Regions from separate parts of the Bacillus sp. EB V-12 genome, predicted to be linked through region 1. Evidence: a T-box and tRNA genes for the amino acid it is inferred to sense, from the RefSeq annotation. Region 1 holds a T-box; the other holds one or more tRNA genes.
What was found. A T-box is a leader RNA that pairs with one kind of tRNA and senses whether it is charged. The one in region 1 lies ahead of ileS2 (isoleucine--tRNA ligase), so its partner is inferred to be a tRNA-Ile.

Region 1 (9,918 bases):
ACTTTTTTCTTCGTAATATCTACAGGGATATCAGAACCTTTTACAAGTGGTTCTTTATTTTTCGATTGTAGTGTTAAATCATCACGATATAACGTAATGTCTAACTCTCCAACTTCCATTTCTTTTCCTTCAATTTGACCAATTCGTTCTGCCAAACGTTGTGCAATAAAAATTCCACGAGTTTTAATTCCGACAAGAACACAATTATCGACACCTTTATTTCGTTCCACGATTTCATGACTAATTCGTGTTAAAGCGCGGCGAATCATTTGGTCATCTAAAACGACAGCTTTCTCTTGCATGCTCTACACCTCCAAGCTTTTTTCTTGCGTGAGAGTAATGGTATAAAAAAAGTCCTCTCAGCGTGTGCGAGAGGACTTTTGAAAAAAGGGTACAACATACCCTAAGTATTTCAAACCGTTACCTTCTCAACCTCACGGGGCTGTGTTAAAGGATCATTATTTAACTGTTGTCAGTATCTCAGTTTTCTTATGATTTGTCAATACTATTTTCGTAAAATATTTAATGCGTCTTCAAACACTTCTGGAATCGGTGCCTCAAACTGAATATATTCACCAGTACGAGGATGATCAAAGCCTAAAATACCCGCATGAAGTGCTTGTCCATTCATATCTAACGTTTTCTTCGGACCATACTTCGGATCTCCTGCAAGTGGATAGCCAATATATTTCATATGAACACGAATTTGGTGCGTACGTCCCGTTTCTAAGCGACATTCTACAAGTGTAAAGTCTTTAAAGCGTTCTAACACTTGGAAATGCGTAACAGCGTTCTTACCATTTTCATCAACTGTCATACTTTGACGCTCTTTCTTATCACGAGCAATCGGAGCATCAATCGTTCCCTTATCATGCGGAATCACACCGTGTACAATCGCTTTGTAACGTCTCGTTACTGTTTTTGCTACAAGCTGATTTACAAGCGATTCATGTGCCATATCATTTTTAGCAACCATTAATAGTCCAGATGTATCTTTATCGATACGATGCACGATACCTGGACGCATTACACCGTTAATGCCTGATAAGTCTGTACAATGGTGCATAAGGCCATTTACAAGTGTACCACTTGTATGCCCTGGTGCTGGATGTACAACCATACCACGTGGCTTATTTACAACAAGCACATCTGCATCTTCATAATAAATTTCTAAATTTAAATCCTCTGGTTGAATATCTAACTCTTCTGGTTCAGGAATTGTTACTGTAATTTCATCTTCTTCTTTTACTTTATAATTCCCTTTTACCGCTTTCCCGTTTACTGTCACAACTTCATCTTTAATCCATTGCTGCACTTGCGTACGTGACCATTCGTTATTTATCCCTGTAACGAATTTATCAATTCGCTCGTTTTTTTGCTCTGCTGCAACTGTTACTTGTACTACTTCACTCATTCAATTACTCCTTCGCTTTCTTGCCTTCTAATAATGTTTGAATAATAATTAATACAACACCAATACATAATGCTGAATCAGCTATATTGAATACTGGATAGTTGTACGAGAAAATATACACGTGAATGAAATCCACTACTTCTTGTCTAAATACACGATCAATAAAGTTACCAATTGCCCCGCCCAAAATTAGGCCTAACGAAATACCTAGAAGCTTGTCTGTTTTCGCATACTTTTTCATATAAAATACAATAAACACTACAAAAACAACTGTAATAATGTAGAAGAACCACATTTTATTTTCTAAAATACCCCAAGCAGCGCCTCTATTTCGATGTGATGTTATGTATAATACATTGTCGATAATCGGAATACTCGTACCCAATTCCATGTTCTTTACAATTAACCACTTCGATATTTGATCGATAGCAATGACGAATAACGCTATTACATAATATATCATTTTCATTTCCCCCACAAAGACAGTGTACCTCAAAATTTTAGCATAGCTGCTACCTTTTCACAATGAACCTTTATAGAAGAATAAAATAAATTAAAAAAAGGTAATATAATATCGTTGTGCGTATTCATACATTTACCTTTTCATAAAAGAATTCATGAATCGTACGGGCAGTCGGCATTGTCTTCATTTGCTTTGTCGAAATTAATCTCCCCGTCTCTTCACAAATACCATACATGTCTATTTCCATTTTAAATAATGCGCGTTCTACATCCTTTAAATCCTCTTTTATATCATGTAATAGCAATTTTTTCTTTATCTCTTCCTTAATTTCATATCCAAGCTCTTGGCTGAACTCGACATCATATTTGTGCATTACTTCTTTAGCTAGTCTCTCTTGCAACTCTTTTCTCATCAATTGCAATTCTTCTTTTATTTCCATGTAAATTTCATTCACGTGTACATTCCTCCTAGCTGTAATGTACAGTTAGTGTGTCCGAAATTTATTTGCTTACCTCACACACATTTTTCCTTCACAGGAAAGAGTCTGAAAGTGATTTTGATATGCCATCAACAAAAAAACTGACTGCATCAATAGCAGTCAGCTTTTTTTATTATTTTACATAGTTTTCTTTAACAACTGTTGCACAACGCTCACATAATGTTTCATGTTCAGCATCTTTACCAATTGTTTCTGAAACTACCCAACAACGTTCACATGTTTCACCAGTTGCTTGAGCAACAACAACCGCTGTATGTTCATACTTCGGTGCATCTGCTGGCGCTTCATCCATCATACCACCAAGTTTATACTCAGAAACGATGAATAATTGCTTTAAGTCTTCACTAATAGACTCTAACATAGCTTTCATTTCTGCAGTTGGATATAGCGTAATGCTTGCATTTAATGACTTACCGATTACTTTTTCATTACGAGCTACTTCTAGTGCTTTTAACACGTCATCACGTAATGTCATAAATGCATCCCATTTTGTTTTTAACGCTTCCGCGTCATCTAATTGTACAGCTTCTGGCATATCAGTTAATTGTACACTTTCTTCTGTTACGCCTGGAATGTATGGCCATACTTCATCAGCTGTATGCGGTAAGATTGGTGTTACAAGTTTCGTTAACGCAACAAGAACATCATATAATACAGTTTGAATCGCACGACGATCTTCGTGGTTTGCACCTTCAATATATAAAATGTCTTTTGCAAAGTCTAAATAGAATGAACTTAAATCAATTGTACAGAAGTTATGAATTGCATGATACACAGCAGCGAAGTCGTATGTCTCATATGCTTCTTTAACTTTTGTAATTAAGTCATTTAATTTCACTAACATGTAACGATCTACTTCACGAAGTTCAGCTACAGCTACTGCATTTTCACTTGGCTTAAAGTCGTCTAAGTTTCCTAATAAGAAACGGAATGTGTTACGGATTTTACGATACACTTCTGCTACTTGTTTTAAAATATCATCTGAAATACGTACGTCAGATTGATAGTCAACAGAAGATACCCATAAGCGTAAAATGTCTCCGCCTAATTGATCCATAATTTTCTTCGGTACGACAATGTTTCCAATCGACTTACTCATCTTACGTCCTTCACCATCTAGTACGAAACCGTGACTTAGTACGCCTTTATATGGAGCTTTACCTGTTACAGCAACTGCTGTTGATAATGAAGAGTTAAACCAACCACGATACTGGTCAGATCCTTCTAAATATAAATCAGCTGGACGCTGTAAATCTTCGCGCTCTTCTAATACCGCTTGGTGAGAAGAACCTGAATCGAACCATACATCCATGATGTCTGTTTCTTTACGGAATTCGCCATTTGGGCTACCTGGATGTGTAAATCCTTCTGGTAATAGATCTTTCGCTTCACGCTCGAACCATACGTTAGAACCGTGTTCACGGAATAAATCTGCTACATGGTTAATTGTTTCATCCGTAATAATTGGATCACCATTCTCAGCATAGAATACTGGAATTGGCACACCCCATGCACGCTGACGAGAAATACACCAGTCACCACGGTCACGAACCATATTATGAAGACGAGTTTCTCCCCATGCTGGTACCCATTTTGTTTCTGCTACAGCTTCTATTAATTCTTTACGGAATGCTTCAATAGATGCAAACCACTGTGCTGTCGCACGGAAAATAATTGGTTTTTTCGTTCTCCAATCATGTGGGTATGAATGTGTAATGAATGTTAGTTTCAGTAACGCGCCTACTTCTTCTAATTTTTCTGTAATTGGTTTGTTAGCTTTATCATAGAATAAGCCTTCAAATCCAGGTGCCTCATTTGTTAATACACCTTTATCATCGACTGGGCAAAGTACTTCTAATCCATACTTTTTACCAACAACGAAGTCATCTTCCCCGTGTCCTGGTGCTGTATGAACACAACCTGTACCTGCATCTGTTGTTACGTGGTCTCCTAGCATAACTAATGAATCACGATCGTAGAATGGATGTTTTGCAACTGTGTACTCAAGTTCGCTACCTTTTACTGTTTTCACAACTTCAGCATTTTCCCACTCTAACGTTTTTGCAACTGTCTCAAACAGCTCAGAAGCAATGATATATTTCTCATCGTTTACTTTTACAATGCTATATTCAAGCTCTGGGTGAACAGAAATACCTAAGTTTGCAGGTAATGTCCAAGGTGTCGTTGTCCAAATGATGTACTTTTCATCACCTTCTAATACGTTCTTTCCATCTTTTACAGGGAATGCTACGTAAATAGATGCTGATTTTTTATCTTGATATTCAATTTCAGCTTCCGCTAAAGCAGATTCACTCGTTGGAGACCAGTAAACTGGTTTTTGACCTTTATAGATATAACCTTTTTTCGCCATGTCACCAAACACTTTAATTTGTTGTGCTTCATAAGCTGGCTCTAAAGTAATATATGGATTATCCCAATCTGCACGTACACCTAGACGCTTAAATTGTTCACGTTGACGTTCTACTTGTTCATATGCATACTCTGCACATAACTTACGGAACTCAGCAACTGTCATTTCTTTACGTTTTACACCTTTATTTGTTAAAGCTTGTTCAATTGGTAAACCGTGCGTATCCCATCCTGGAACATATGGCGCACTAAAACCAGTCATTGATTTATAACGAACAATAAAGTCTTTTAATACTTTATTTAATGCATGTCCCATATGAATGTCACCATTCGCATATGGAGGTCCATCATGCAATACAAATAAAGGACGTCCTTTTGTATGTTCTTGTACTTTTTCGTAAATATTCATTTCAGCCCATTTTTCTTGCATTGCAGGCTCACGTTTTGGTAAATTCCCACGCATTGGGAACTCTGTTTTTGGCATCAGTAATGTATTTTTGTACTCCATGCTCAATTCCTCCTTACATGTATAAAAGAAACACTTAAAAAACGGAATAAAAAAGAGACCTTCTCATCCCAAAAAGGGACGAGAAAGTCTCCCGCGGTACCACCCTAGTAGATCATATACGTGTGTATAGAATCCTCTTTATATTCTTAACGCGAATACACGCCTACGCTTACTCTATTTGTTCAGCGCGGAACTCCAGGGTGATATTCCCACTATCTCCTTATCCTGAGCTTACACCATCCTCAGTTCGCTATATAAGGTTTGAAAAGGTACTTATCCCTATCTTCGTTTTTCTTAATAAATATGTTGTTTAAAATTATATGTAATAATGAGAAAAACGTCAAGCTTACACTGTTTCTTCTTTTTTCAACAGTTCATCTACTTCGTCTTCTAATTCAATTAGTTTATCCCAATCATCGTTGTTTAACATCTCAAGCTGTGTTTCTAATAACATACGGAAACGAGTTCGGAATACTTTCGCTTGTTTCTTTAGCTCTTCAATATCAAAAGCAACTTTTCTTGATTTTACTAATGCTTCGTTAATAATACGATCAGCATTCTTTTCAGCTTCACGCACAATTAATTTCGCTTCTTTTTGCGCATTACGTTTTACTTCTTCCGCTGCTTCTTGTGCAACGACGATAGATTTGTTTAACGTATCTTCAATATTAGAGAAATGATCTAACTTCCCTTCTAACTGCGCAACTTTTTCTTCTAAAGCTTTTTTCTCACGAATGACCAATTCATAATCTTTGATAATTTGATCAAGAAACTCATTTACTTGATCTTCATCATAGCCACGGAATCCGCGACCAAATTCTTTGTTATGAATATCTAATGGTGTTAACGGCACAACGCCACCTCCAAGTAGTTATCTAAATTTCCTCTTTCAATTATATCTTTTCTTCGACAAAATAGGAGGATTTCCTTCTAAAAAACCAATCATTTTAGTATACCATACAAAATTCTCCATTTGTCGCGTTTTGTTCTACCTTCTACAGAAAATAATTTACTTCGGCCATATCCTCTAACAGAAAAAACATCTCCTGGATAGCATTCATAAGAAGTTTGCTCCACTGTTTTCCAATTGACTTTTACTAAACCATTTTTTATGAAAGGTTGTACTTTCTGTCTAGATAAATGTAACATTTCAGCTAACATAACATCTAAACGAAGTGAAGAAACCGTTCCAGATTTCTCTCCCCACGTTTCATCTATCTGTAGAATTTGTTCTCCTTGCACTGACGCTAAAGAGACTTTTACTTTCCCTATTGATTGTAAGTTCATCTCAATATACGATACAATTTCTTTCGCAACTACAATTTGGGCACGATTTTCTTGCAGCAAAATATCACCACATTTTTCTCTTGTTAAACCAAGAGACATAAATGTACCTAATATTTGCCTATGTTCTAGCGTATAAAACTTGGAAGGATAGTCAATTTCTAATACTTCTACTTGAAATTCTTCTTCATTTAATTCTAGATAGTCTGGATAAATAAGTGCTCTTTTACGCTCTGCATTAGGCGTTGCACCACCAAATTGCACAGCAACATCACCTTGTCCTATTACCATAGAAACAATTTGTTGTTGCCTAGGATCAAGAAAATCCGTTAACTTCACTTGATGGTATTCCGCCGCTCGCTTCCACTCTAGCACTTTATCCACAAAGACCTCCTCATCAGGCCTAAAATGTTCGTAGATGCTCATGTATTTACCTTCTTACTATAAGAAATAGCTTAATAAACTGAACAAACCAGTTTTAGCAAGTTTCAACGCAAAGATCGCAACGATTGGAGAAATATCAATCATTCCAAGCGGCGGAATAAAGCGGCGGAATGGTTCTAAATACGGTTCACAAATACGTGCCAGGAACTCTCCAAAAGCTGATTCCTTTGCACCAGGAAACCATGATAGGAGAATGTAAATAATAAGTGCCCACGAGTAAATCTCGATAGCATAACTTAACACTATAAAAACTGTTGTCATGGCGTATTACCACCTCTTTATATTTGTTTCTTCTTCTTCACCGAATAACTCTGAAATCGCACCAACAATATCTACATTTTCAGGTGTACACATAAATGTTTTCGGCCCTATTTTTTGAATGTCCCCGCCTATAGCGTATACAGTACCACTTAAAAAGTCAACGATACGTACCGCTTGATCAGTAGACATTCTCTGCAAATTAATTACAACAGCTCGTCTACCTTTTAAGTGGTCCGCAATCCCTTGTGCTTCCGAATATGTGCGTGGTTCTAATAAAACAACTTTTGAAGATTGTTTTGCTGTTTCAATACTCACAACATTTTGCTTCGGTTGCGCTTTCGGAAACGTAACGTCTTGTTGTTCTGGTGGATCTTGCTGCTTTTTCATGTCTGTTTGCTCCTTTTCATAACCATATTGAGCTGCTTCTTTTTCTTCCGGTGTATCAAAAAAGAAGTATTTTACTTTTGACCAACTCATAATAAGATTCTCCTTCCTTTTACGCTTTTCCTACTAAAATCGTTCCCAAACGAATATATGTAGCCCCTTCTTCAATTGCAATTGTGTAATCGTTGGACATTCCCATTGATAATTCTTTACATGGCGCATGTAATAACTCTAGCTCCTGCACCTCTGTTTGCAGCATACGTAATTCCTTAAAACAGCGTCTGATTTCTTCCTCTTCTTCTGTAAATGGAGCCATCGTCATTAGTCCAACCACTTCAATTTTATCGAATTCTTGCAAACTTTGAATAAAAGAAACAACCTCTTCTATTGCCAATCCTTGCTTCGATTCTTCAGATGAGGTTTTCACTTGAATAAAGCATTTCACTTTCTTATCAGCACGTTTTTGAATTTCTTTCGCCAGCGAAAGACGATCTAACGAATGTAAATAATCAATTTCATTAATGATTTCTTTTACTTTTCTCGTTTGTAATGAGCCAATAAAGTGCCAATTAACTTTTGAACCGAAATGCTCGTATTTCTGTAAGAAACCTTCATTTCTATTTTCACCTAAATCGATAATTCCAGCTTCAATTACTTCGTTTGTTTTTTCAATCCCTACAGTTTTTGTAACTGCAACAAGTTTAATATCTTGCAACGAACGTCCAGCTCGAGCGCAAGATTCTTTAATAGCTTCGTTTACAATTACTAAATTTTCTTGTACTGTCACTTGCTTCCTTCCTCCTTAAAACCTATGAAACTCAACATTCTTCCTGTCTTACCTTGATCACGACGATGAGAGAAAAATAGTTGCTCTTCACAGCTTGTACAAAGAGATGACATTACAATATGCTCTTCTTTTATGCCTGCTTGTACACATAATATACGATTAATGTCTTTTAAATTAATTGCGTACTGCCCGTCAGAAATTTTTTGATGAGGAACAGCACCGCTAACTACTTCCTGTGCTGCTGTTAATACACGATCATCCACAACATAACAACAAGATCCGATCGACGGCCCAATTGCAACATGAATTTCATCACTTGAAATACCTTCTGCATTCCACTTTTGAATCATTTCCTTTGCAATCTCTTGTACAGTGCCTTTCCATCCAGCATGCGCAAGTCCTATCATACCATGTGATGGTGCATAAAAATAGAGCGGAACACAATCCGCGTAACAAGACGTTAACAGAACATCTTCATTACTCGTATAAATGCCATCTGTTTTTGAAATGCCGTCCTCATATGAATAGACACCACTTCCCTTTTCCTGTTGCCCTACTTTTTCAACATGATGAGCATGAACTTGTTCAGAGCAAATCCAGTTTTCTAATGGTTTTTGTAACTTATTTGCTAAAATGCGTCTGTTTTCATGAACGTTCTCCACGATATCATTCACATGTAATCCTAAATTCATCGCATGAAAGGAGCCCGTACTTATCCCACCATCTTTTGTCGTAAATCCAGCAGTAATGTTTCCAAGTTCTTTCCACGCTTGTAAATACAGTATACCGTCCACATATTTAAATGGTTCTCTCATAATAAAGCGGCTCCTTTTAATTAAAATAACAGAAAAAAGCATGGTACTTCCTGTCTATTTTACCATACTTTTATTTTTTCATAATCCTAACAGAAAAAAAAGAGGAATTTGTAATATTCTTTATGAAATTGTCGGTGTTTGTATTGATTCTGTTACAGAATTAACAGGATTTACTCTTACAAGTATGACATCCTCCCCAATTTTCACAATTTCCTTCCAAGGAATTACAATCTCAACATCTTTTCCAAAAATACCTAGCATACGTGTCTGTTTGGAAATAATAACAGAACAAACTTGCCCTGTGTTCATATCAATTTCAATATCTCCAATATTCCCAATCCTTTTTCCATCTGAAATATTTATAACATCCTTCATCTGTAACTCTGAAATTCGTATCACCATTTTTATCCTCTCCCTTATATGACAAATTGGAAACTGTTTCTCATATTTACAGGAAGCCATCTATACGAAACACCATGCTAGTTTCATTATATGAACACTAATCCCCTACTATGAGCACAAACCATATTACATATAAAAAGGTCTCACCATAATTGGTGAGACCTTATCCTTGAATCGTTTTATTCATTTGTTTAATAGCTGACTTCTCTAAACGTGATACTTGCGCTTGGGAAATCCCAATTTCTTCTGCAACTTCCATCTGTGTCTTTCCTTGGAAGAAACGTTTT
Region 2 (9,918 bases), 340 kb from region 1:
GATTTAATTATTATTGGGATTGTAGCAATTGTTGTTGTTGCGACAATTATTTTATTATATAAAGAGCTGTTTCTATTATCATTTGATGAGGAATACGCAGTATCAACTGGTTTAAGAGCGAAATGGATTCACTTTATTTTCATTATATTAGTTGCTCTTGTCATTGCAGTATCAATGCGTGTAGTGGGGGTTCTTCTGGTATCATCATTAATGACGTTACCAGTTGCAGCAAGTATTCGTATTGCTAAAGGATTTAAACAAACAATTTTCTTTTCCATTTTATTTGGTGAAATTGCAGTAATTGGTGGAATGTTTGCTTCGTATCAACTTGATCTAGCGCCAGGTGGTACAATTGTTATGATAGCAGTTCTTATTTTAATCGGTGCGATTTTATGGAAGAAGAAAAAAACTGCATAAAGTAGGGATAGGTATGAATCTAACAGAAGCTTTACGCCTAATGAAAGAAAAAGGATACAAACATACTGGAAAAAGAGAAGAGATGCTCAGATTATTTGCAGCACATAATCGTTATTTAACTGCGAAAGACGTTTTAGAGCATATGAAGGACGATTATCCAGGGCTTAGTTTTGATACGATTTATCGTAACTTAACAGTTTTTGCTGAGATTGGTGTTTTAGAACAAACGGAATTAAATGGTGAAAAACATTTTCGTTTTACTTGTTCTATTATGGAACATCATCATCATTTTATTTGTTTGGATTGTGGGGGAACGAAAGAGATTACTTCCTGCCCAATGGATTTTATGAATAAAGATTTTACCGGTTATGAAGTAACGGGTCATAAGTTTGAAATATATGGTCGTTGTCCAAAATGTGCAAAGTAAAAGCTCGTCGGTTATATAACTGACGAGCTTTTTTACGTAGAAAAGAAGGTTGCTCACAAATATTGTGGCAACCTTCTTTTTATTGTTCTTGTGTCTCTTTTTCTTTTTCTTTTTCTTTTTCTCGTTCAGCAGCCATTTCAGCAGCAATTACGTCGATTTCTTTTTTCAGTTCTTCTACCATTATTTCTTCTGGCACTTTACGAACGACTTGCCCTTTACGGAATAATAATCCCTCTCCACGTGCACCGGCAATACCGATATCAGCTTCACGAGCTTCACCAGGGCCATTTACAGCGCAACCAAGTACTGCAACTTTAATTGGTACTTGAAGTGTAGAGATGTATTCTTCCACTTCGTTAGCAATGCTAATTAAATCGATTTCAATACGACCACAAGTTGGACAAGAGATAAGTGTTGCTGCATTAGACGCAAGACCGAATGATTTTAATAATTCGCGAGCAACTTTTACCTCTTCAACTGGATCAGCACTTAATGAAATACGTAGTGTATTTCCGATGCCTTTATTTAAGATTGCTCCAAGACCAGCAGCACTTTTTACAGTTCCGGCAAACAATGTTCCAGATTCTGTAATACCTAAATGTAATGGATAATCAAAAGCACGAGCAGCTTTCTCGTATGCTTCGATTGCTAAGTTAACATCAGAGGCTTTCATAGATACGATAATATCGTGGAAATCTAAGTCCTCTAAAATTTTAATATGATGTAGCGCGCTCTCAACCATACCATCTGCAGTTGGGTACCCGTACTTTTCTAAAATGTGTCGCTCTAATGAACCAGCGTTTACACCGATACGGATTGGAATACCGCGCTCTTTTGCTGCATTTACAACAGCTTCTACTTTATGGCGACGACCAATATTACCTGGATTGATACGTACTTTATCGATGCCACCTTCAATTGCTTTTAAAGCAAGGCGATAATCAAAATGAATATCAGCAACAAGTGGAATGTTGATTTGTTTTTTTATATCAGCAATAGCATCTGCTGCGCGTTCATCTGGAACGGCAACGCGGACGACTTGACAGCCGGCTTCTTCTAAACGCTTGATTTCAGCAACTGTTGCTTCAACATCATGTGTTTTTGTTGTTGTCATACTTTGTATAATTAATTCATTATTACCGCCGATTGTTAAATTACCGACTTTAACTGGACGTGTTTTTGTACGATGAGTCATTTCATTCACGAATAGATCGCTCTCCTTATAAAAGAAGTTTCTTATTTAGTCCCTCATATCAATGATAGTATACGTGATATAGGGCTATAGAAACCGAAGTACTCGGTTTCACTTTTACTATTGTATCAGCGCCTTTATGTAATTGACAAGGATTAAGTGATAGCTTATTGATATAACGGGAATTTATAAGACTTTCCAATTTGTATTTTTGTAGCAGAGGTACTTTTGTTTAATTGTTTAAAGTCGTCAATGACTTTTTCTATGGAAGGAATTTTTTTCTTGTTAATTTGTTCTGTAATAGAAAGAACTGTCTCACCAGTTTTTACTTCAATTGTTTTATAAGATACATCCGTTTCTTTTTCTGTTTTGTTCGCTTTATTTTGTTGACTGTCTGTGTTTTCTTTTTTAATTGTTTGAGCAGCAGTTGTTTTTTTATATGAACTTAACATCGGTAAAGTACCGATTTTTATATCGTAATAAAATATATAACCGAGAACAAGCACGAATAGGAATATACCTAATCTCTTCATATTCTTCACTCCTTTGCTAGGAATATATGCTTGTCCAAAAAAAAAATGCCTATTTAGGCATTTTTTTTCGTTCTTATTTTTCTTTCGGTTTTGGAACTTCTTTAATTGTTAAGTACAGAACAATTAAAACAACTGCGATATAGATGAATGTTGATCCAGGTACGACAATCTTGCATGCATCCATAATCATAAAGAAGATTGTTGGAATTGTGTAGCTGTATGCAGTTAGTGTCCAAACTTGTTTATAGGATAGTTTACGTTGACCGCTCATAGCAGAACCGATGAACGCAAGTAAAGTCACGCCTACAAAAGTTATGAATAATTGGAATAGGTACACTAAGAATCCAATAACAAATAATAAAATTGGATAAATATTATCGAATAAAGAAATGAATTCTTGTAGATCTTTTTTCTCAAGAGATGCACCTAACAAATCGTTATAAGAATACGTTTGTGTTTGACCATTTCCCATAGAGACTACTTTATCTTTTAAAACAAATAAACCTGTTTTATTTTGATATTTTTCTAGGTCTGTTGAATTTGGATCAAATACGAAAAGTGTATTTCCTTCTTCTTTTTCAATAGGTTGATCAATATCGGCTTTTAGTTCGCCATTTTCGATTTTAAAATCAGGTAAATCTTTATCGATGACTTGATTTACCATGCCAACACCATCCTGGATAAAACTACCGTACAAAAAAGTTCTTGGAATAGTAGTAATTAAGCAAAGTAGCATAATATACAAAATGGTTTTACCGATTTTTTGAAAACGGAATAGCGCCATATCTTTAGGCGAGTATATGCTTTTTATGAATTGGGTAAATATGGACATAGATTCACTTCCTTTATGTATGTATAAAATCATTGTAACGTAGGAATCTAGAGAATCTCAAGATATATTATATTTACATATAGTGGAGATAACTAAATTTCTTTTATTAACTTTCTTCTTTTAAATAAGAAAAATACAATTGACACTTTTCTTTTCTATATGGTAAATTTATCTTACATTTCTTAAAGAGCATATCCGATAGGAATTCCTTTATTTGATATGTTGTTACATACATAATTGTGGACCCTTAGCTCAGCTGGTTAGAGCAGACGGCTCATAACCGTCCGGTCGTAGGTTCGAGTCCTACAGGGTCCATATCCATTTCGCATGTTTATTATGTTAGCAGGAAGCTTCCTTGTAGAAGGAAGCTTTTTTTACGGAATATATGAGCATTTTAATTGAAAAGAAGTGGGAATTTTGCTACTTTAATGATAGCAAGACAATGTGATTTATTTGTTTGCACCCTATGGCAATTAGGGTAGAATGAAGTTGTATGTCACTTAAGTGGCAATACATAAACTGGGAGGAATATAACAATGGCAAAACACGAATTACCAAATTTACCTTATGCGTATGATGCTTTAGAGCCTCACTTTGACAAAGAAACAATGAACATCCATCATACAAAACATCACAACACGTACATTACAAACTTAAACGTTGCTTTAGAAGGTCATGCAGAATTAGCTGACAAAAGCGTAGAAGAATTAGTTGCAAACTTAAACGAAGTACCAGAAGCAATCCGTACAGCAGTACGTAACAATGGTGGCGGACATGCTAACCATACATTCTTCTGGACAATCCTATCTCCAAACGGCGGAGGACAACCTGTAGGTGAACTTGCAACTGCAATTGAAGCAAAATTCGGTAGCTTCGATGCATTCAAAGAAGAATTCGCAAAAGCTGGCGCAACTCGCTTCGGTTCTGGTTGGGCTTGGTTAGTAGTAAACAATGGTGAGTTAGAAGTAACAAGCACTCCAAACCAAGATTCTCCTTTAACTGAAGGTAAAACTCCAGTTATCGGTTTAGATGTTTGGGAGCATGCTTACTACTTAAACTACCAAAACCGTCGTCCAGACTACATCGGCGCATTCTGGAACGTTGTAGATTGGAACGCTGCTGAAAAACGTTACCAAGAAGCAAAATAATCGTAATAAATATAGAAAAAGCTAGGGGAGAGCTCCTAGCTTTTTTCTATGCTTTCCTTTTACATAATTGGGCTTGTCTTTGGAAGACTAGAACATGAAGTAAAGGAGAGTTGTGTATGAAATGGAAACATATAATTGGTGACGTTGAAGTGAATCGGGATTTAGTGTTATTACTCCTTATAGGAGGTTTATACACGCTCGCAATTTCTTTATCGAATACGTTTGTAAATATTTATTTATGGAAACAAACACAAAATTATGTGAATCTTGGCTTGTATAATTTAGCCAGCGTGGTATTACAGCCTCTCACATTTCTTGTAGGGGGAAAATTAGCGAAACGTATCGATCGCTCGATTTTATTACGAATAGGAGTAGGGACGCTCGCAATTTTTTTTATTGTTGTCTTAGTAGCAGGGAAAAGTGCTTCTCAGTATATTTTATTAATGGGGGCTCTTTTAGGAGTAGGATACGGTTTTTACTGGTTGGCTTTTAACTTATTGACATTTGAAATTACAGAACCAGAAACAAGAGATTTCTTTAATGGGTTTCTTGGACTTCTTACATCCTTCTCTGGAATGATTGGACCAATAGCAGCAGGATACACAATTTCACGTATGGAGAAATGGAGTGGCTATACTGTTATATTCTTTCTTTCATTAGTTCTATTTGCAATTGCTGTCGTCTTAAGCTTCTTTTTATCTAAAAGAGAATGTGAAGGGCGTTATGAAATCGTGCAAGTATTGAAAGAACGACGGATTGATAAAAATTGGGGAAAGATTACACGAGCTCATTTTTTCCAAGGATTGAGAGAAGGAACATTTATTTTTGTCATTTCAGTATATGTTTATTTAGCAACTAATAGTGAGTTTGCATTAGGGAAATACAGTTTAGTGAACTCTGCTGTATCCTTTGTATGTTATTACTTAGTTGCTCGTATGTTAAAGAAGGAGTGGCGAAAAAAAGCAATTTTACTTGGAGGCATTATTTTATATGCTGTCGTCTTTTTAGTTATTTTCAATGTTACATACACGAAATTACTTATTTATGCGGCATGTATTGCAATTGCATATCCTATTTTACTTGTTCCGTACGGATCAATGACATATGACGTAATTGGTAGAGCGAAAAATGCGAGAGAATGGCGTGTGGAATATGTCGTTGTTCGGGAGCTGTGGTTAAACGCCGGAAGAATCTGTTCCATTTTAAGTTTTTTATGTGCTGTACTATTCTTTCCACCTGAAAAAAGTTTACCTTACTTATTATGTATTTTAGGTGCTGGACATTTTCTTATTTATTTTGCAGTTAAAAATGTCAAATATGATGAGGGAAATGCGAGTAAAGCAAGTGTTGTAACGCAAGGGAACGCGCAAAACCAAACTGAACCAGAAGGTTAACTTCTCGTTTGTTTTATGCTAGAATAGAAAAAGATGTAAGACAGCAGTGAGGACACCTGTATGAAGGTGTCCCTTTCACATTACATAGCTGTTGGTAGAGGGGGTTTGTATGAGCAAGAAGCAGAAGCAAAATAAGAAAAAGACCCACGTTCCTTTTCGGTTAAACGTGCTGTTTTTCTGCGTGTTTTTAATGTTCTCCGCTGTTATTGTAAGGCTCGGATATGTACAAATTGTTCGCGGTGAAGAATATAAGAATGAAGTGGAGAAGAAAGAAAACTCAACGATAAGTAATCCTGTACCGCGTGGGAAAATATTTGACCGTTATGGGCGACCTGTAGTAGATAATGCAGCCATTCGTACTATTACATTTACAAAAATGAAAGGATCAACTGCAGAAGATCGCTTAGAAACAGCGAAAAAGCTAGCAGATTTGATTGAAGTACCGACAGATAAATTAACGGATCGCGATAAAAAAGATTATTGGCTTGCTATGCATAAAGAGGAAGCTAAAGAAAAAATTACGAATAAAGATCGTCAAGAGTTTAAAGATAAAAAAATTGATGATAAAGAATTAGACGAGCGCCAGCGAAGTCGTGTAACAGAAGAAGAGATTAATCAATTATCCGCAAAAGATCTAGAAATACTAGCGATTAAGAGTAAGATGGATGGCGGATATGCAATGACACCTCAAGTTCTTAAGAAAAATGCAACAGATGAAGAATATGCGATTATTAGTGAAAATTTAGCGCAATTACCGGGAGTAGATACAAGTGTTGATTGGGAACGAAAATATGCATATGATGGTGATTTGTTCCGAAGTGTACTTGGTGGTGTAACAACTTCTGACGAAGGTTTACCGAGAGAAAGACTAGATTACTATCTTGTTCGTGATTATAACCGAAATGACCGAGTAGGGAAAAGTTATCTTGAACAACAGTATGAAGATAGTCTGCACGGTACGAAAGCAGAAGTTAGAAATGTTACAGATAAAAACGGTAATATTTTAGAAACGATTAATGTATCAAAAGGACAAAGCGGTAATGACTTGAACTTAACAATTGATATGGAATTACAAAAGCGCGTGGAAGATATTCTTGCGAAGAATTTAATGAGGTTTAAAGGAAGCGAACCTCTTTTAGATCGCGCATTCGTTGTAATGATGAACCCAAAAAATGGTGAAGTTTTATCTATGGCGGGGAAACAATTAGTTAACGAAGATGGCCAAACGAAAGTAAATGACTTTGCATTAGGTACCATGACAAGTTCTTATCCGATGGGATCAACTGTAAAAGGTGCAACAGTACTTACTGGATATCAAACTGGTGCGATTCAACCAGGGGCAGTACAATTGGATGAACCAATTAAATTAAAAGGTACACCTACGAAGTCGTCTTGGAAAACGATGGGATACATTAATGACCTAACAGCTTTAAAAATGTCTTCTAACGTTTATATGTTTAAAACAGCGATGAATATCGCCGGTGTTCAGTATGTGAGAGGTGGTACGTTAGATATACCTCAAAAAGCATTTGATACGATGCGTTATTATTTCGGACAGTTTGGACTTGGTGTAAAAACAGGAATTGATTTACCGAATGAATCTGCTGGTCAGATGGGTATAAGTAGTCAACCAGGTTTCTTACTAGATTTATCAATTGGACAGTATGATACGTATACACCACTTCAATTAGCGCAATATATTTCGACGATTGCCAATGGCGGATATCGTATGCAACCACAAGTTGTAAAAGAAATTCGTCAACCGGCAGTGAAACCGGATGAAGTTGGGAAAGTTGTTCAATCTATGGAACCGAAAGTATTAAATCGTGTTGATATGCCAGAATCGCAAATTAAACGTGTTCAAGAAGGATTTAGACAAGTTTATAATGATTCAGGTGGTACAGCTACAAAATACTTTACAGGTGCAAAATATAAAGCGGCAGGGAAGACAGGTACCGCGCAAACTGTGTATGGCGGAGATAAAGAGATTGGTAGAAAGGCAAACGGTGAACGTGTGGAAACATATAACTTAACATTAGTAGGTTATGCGCCACTTGAAGATCCAGAAGTAGCATTCTCTGTTGTCGTTCCGTGGGTACATGATGATAAGACTGGTATTAATGGATATATTGGTCGTGAAATTATGGACGCTTACTTTGATTTGAAAAACAAAGAAGTAAATGGTGAAGCTCCAAAAGATGATAAAGACAATAAAAATAAAGAGCAAGATGATGAATAAAAAAGTTGTAAAAAAGCACACTATCTGAAAAGATAGTGTGCTTTTTTTTATGGTTTATGCATATCGTGTAATAAATGTGGACAAGTATACAACATTGAAAAAAACGCGGCCGTATAAATGATACTTGTATATGGTAGGATAGGGGATAAATATTTTATAGGGAAATCATCAGAGGAAATGAATAGCTACTACTGAATTAAAATTGTACCGTATGTTGATTTATGTGGAACTTTACAAAACTTTTACAAACAATTAAAACCGAATTAATAGTTTAGCAGTATTCTTATATCTGTAATCCTGTTATTTTCGGTTACTTCTAGGAGGAAGAACACGTGAAATGGATGCGTACACCGATTAAAGTTTTCGTATTATCAATATGGTTCCTCTGTTTTGAAATGTCTACTGCATTTGCTTTAAATGATACGGGAGAAGTGAGAGTTGATGGATCCTCAACGGTTTTTCCTATTATAGAAGCAGTAGCGGAGGAATATACAAAGGTGCATCCAGACGTGAAAATTTCCATCAGTATTTCTGGAACTGGGGGAGGATTTAATCGTTTCAGTAAAGGAGAAGTAGATATAAATAATGCTTCGAGAGTAATGAAACAAGTCGAGAAAAATGAAATGAAGAAAAACTCTATTCAGTTCACACCTTTTGAGGTTGCTAACGACGGTCTTACGATTGTTGTGAATCGCCATAATACATGGGTAGACGATATGTCAGTAGACGAGTTACGACTACTTTGGAGTGAAGATGGAAGAGAGAAGCGATGGTCACAAATTCATTCAACATGGCCACGTGAACAAGTGAAGTTTTATGCACCAGGCGTAGACTCTGGTACGTATGATTATTTTCAAAATGTCATCTTACAAAATCATCGCATTGTAAAAAAAGTCTCTTTGTCTGAAGATGATCAAGTTATTATGCAAGGGGTAATGAATGATAAACATGCCATTGCTTTTGTAGGATATGCTTATTATATGGCTAATCGAGATAAGGTGAAAGCAATAAAAGTAAATGGTGTATTTCCGACGAAAGAGACCATTCAATCAGGTAAGTATAAGCCGTTATCTAGGCCACTACTTACTTATGTGAATAATGCATCTATCCGAAATAAAATGAATGTAGCAAACTATGTTGAGTTTATGATTCAGCATGTTGGTAACCTCGCTGAAGAGGTCGGGTATGTAAAATTAAGAAAAGAAAAATACAATGAACAGCTGCGTATGTTAACAGAAATAAAAAGGTAATGTCAGGGTGGAAAGGGGTTTTCATCTTTGGCTCATAATGACAAAAGTCAAATTACATTTTCTGTACAACATTTGATTGAAAGAAATACAAAACAAAGAAAAAAAACGCAGCGAATCAATCGAATAGTGCCTTTATTACTAAAAATAATTGCTAGCGTTTCTATTGTGACGACACTTGGCATTGTTTTTACGCTCTCTAATGAAACAATCATGTTTTTTCAAAAAATATCATTATACTCCTTTTTGACGGAGAAAGAATGGTTACCATTTTTTGAAGACCCTAAATTCGGTATATTACCACTTATATGTGGAACGTTCCTTGTAACAGCAATTGCTATGTTTGTAGCAATTCCTATCGGTTTAGCGTGTGCCGTATTTTTAAGCGAATATGCTTCAAATAGTGCACGGAAAATATTAAAGCCGATGTTAGAGCTATTAGCAGGTATCCCGACAATTGTATATGGTTTTTTTGCATTAACAGTTGTT

Region 2: it has a tRNA-Ile gene. The T-box ahead of ileS2 (isoleucine--tRNA ligase) is inferred to sense a tRNA for this amino acid. The anticodon was not compared.

The regions. Positions count from the first base shown of each region.
Region 1 is NZ_JBUXJL010000001.1:722,521-732,438, reverse strand. Features, by position in the region: gene pyrR (bifunctional pyrimidine operon transcriptional regulator/uracil phosphoribosyltransferase) at 1-302, opposite strand, end outside; gene ACZDYH_RS03955 (RluA family pseudouridine synthase) at 506-1,414, opposite strand; gene lspA (lipoprotein signal peptidase LspA) at 1,419-1,877, opposite strand; gene ACZDYH_RS03945 (TraR/DksA C4-type zinc finger protein) at 2,002-2,331, opposite strand; gene ileS2 (isoleucine--tRNA ligase) at 2,489-5,254, opposite strand; T-box leader at 5,326-5,549, opposite strand; gene divIVA (septum site-determining protein DivIVA) at 5,601-6,107, opposite strand; gene ACZDYH_RS03930 (YlmH family RNA-binding protein) at 6,197-6,964, opposite strand; gene ACZDYH_RS03925 (YggT family protein) at 6,980-7,243, opposite strand; gene ACZDYH_RS03920 (cell division protein SepF) at 7,250-7,720, opposite strand; gene ACZDYH_RS03915 (YggS family pyridoxal phosphate-dependent enzyme) at 7,740-8,414, opposite strand; gene pgeF (peptidoglycan editing factor PgeF) at 8,411-9,229, opposite strand; gene ACZDYH_RS03905 (YlmC/YmxH family sporulation protein) at 9,350-9,631, opposite strand; gene sigG (RNA polymerase sporulation sigma factor SigG) at 9,795-9,918, opposite strand, start outside.
Region 2 is NZ_JBUXJL010000001.1:382,590-392,507, forward strand. Features, by position in the region: gene ACZDYH_RS01990 (metal ABC transporter permease) at 1-417, shown strand, start outside; gene ACZDYH_RS01995 (Fur family transcriptional regulator) at 431-844, shown strand; gene ispG (flavodoxin-dependent (E)-4-hydroxy-3-methylbut-2-enyl-diphosphate synthase) at 924-2,039, opposite strand; gene yqfZ (protein YqfZ) at 2,204-2,569, opposite strand; gene yqgB (protein YqgB) at 2,643-3,401, opposite strand; tRNA gene ACZDYH_RS02015 (tRNA-Ile) at 3,643-3,716, shown strand; gene sodA (superoxide dismutase [Mn]) at 3,938-4,549, shown strand; gene ACZDYH_RS02025 (MFS transporter) at 4,666-5,943, shown strand; gene ACZDYH_RS02030 (peptidoglycan D,D-transpeptidase FtsI family protein) at 6,053-8,182, shown strand; gene ACZDYH_RS02035 (PstS family phosphate ABC transporter substrate-binding protein) at 8,515-9,432, shown strand; gene pstC (phosphate ABC transporter permease subunit PstC) at 9,460-9,918, shown strand, end outside.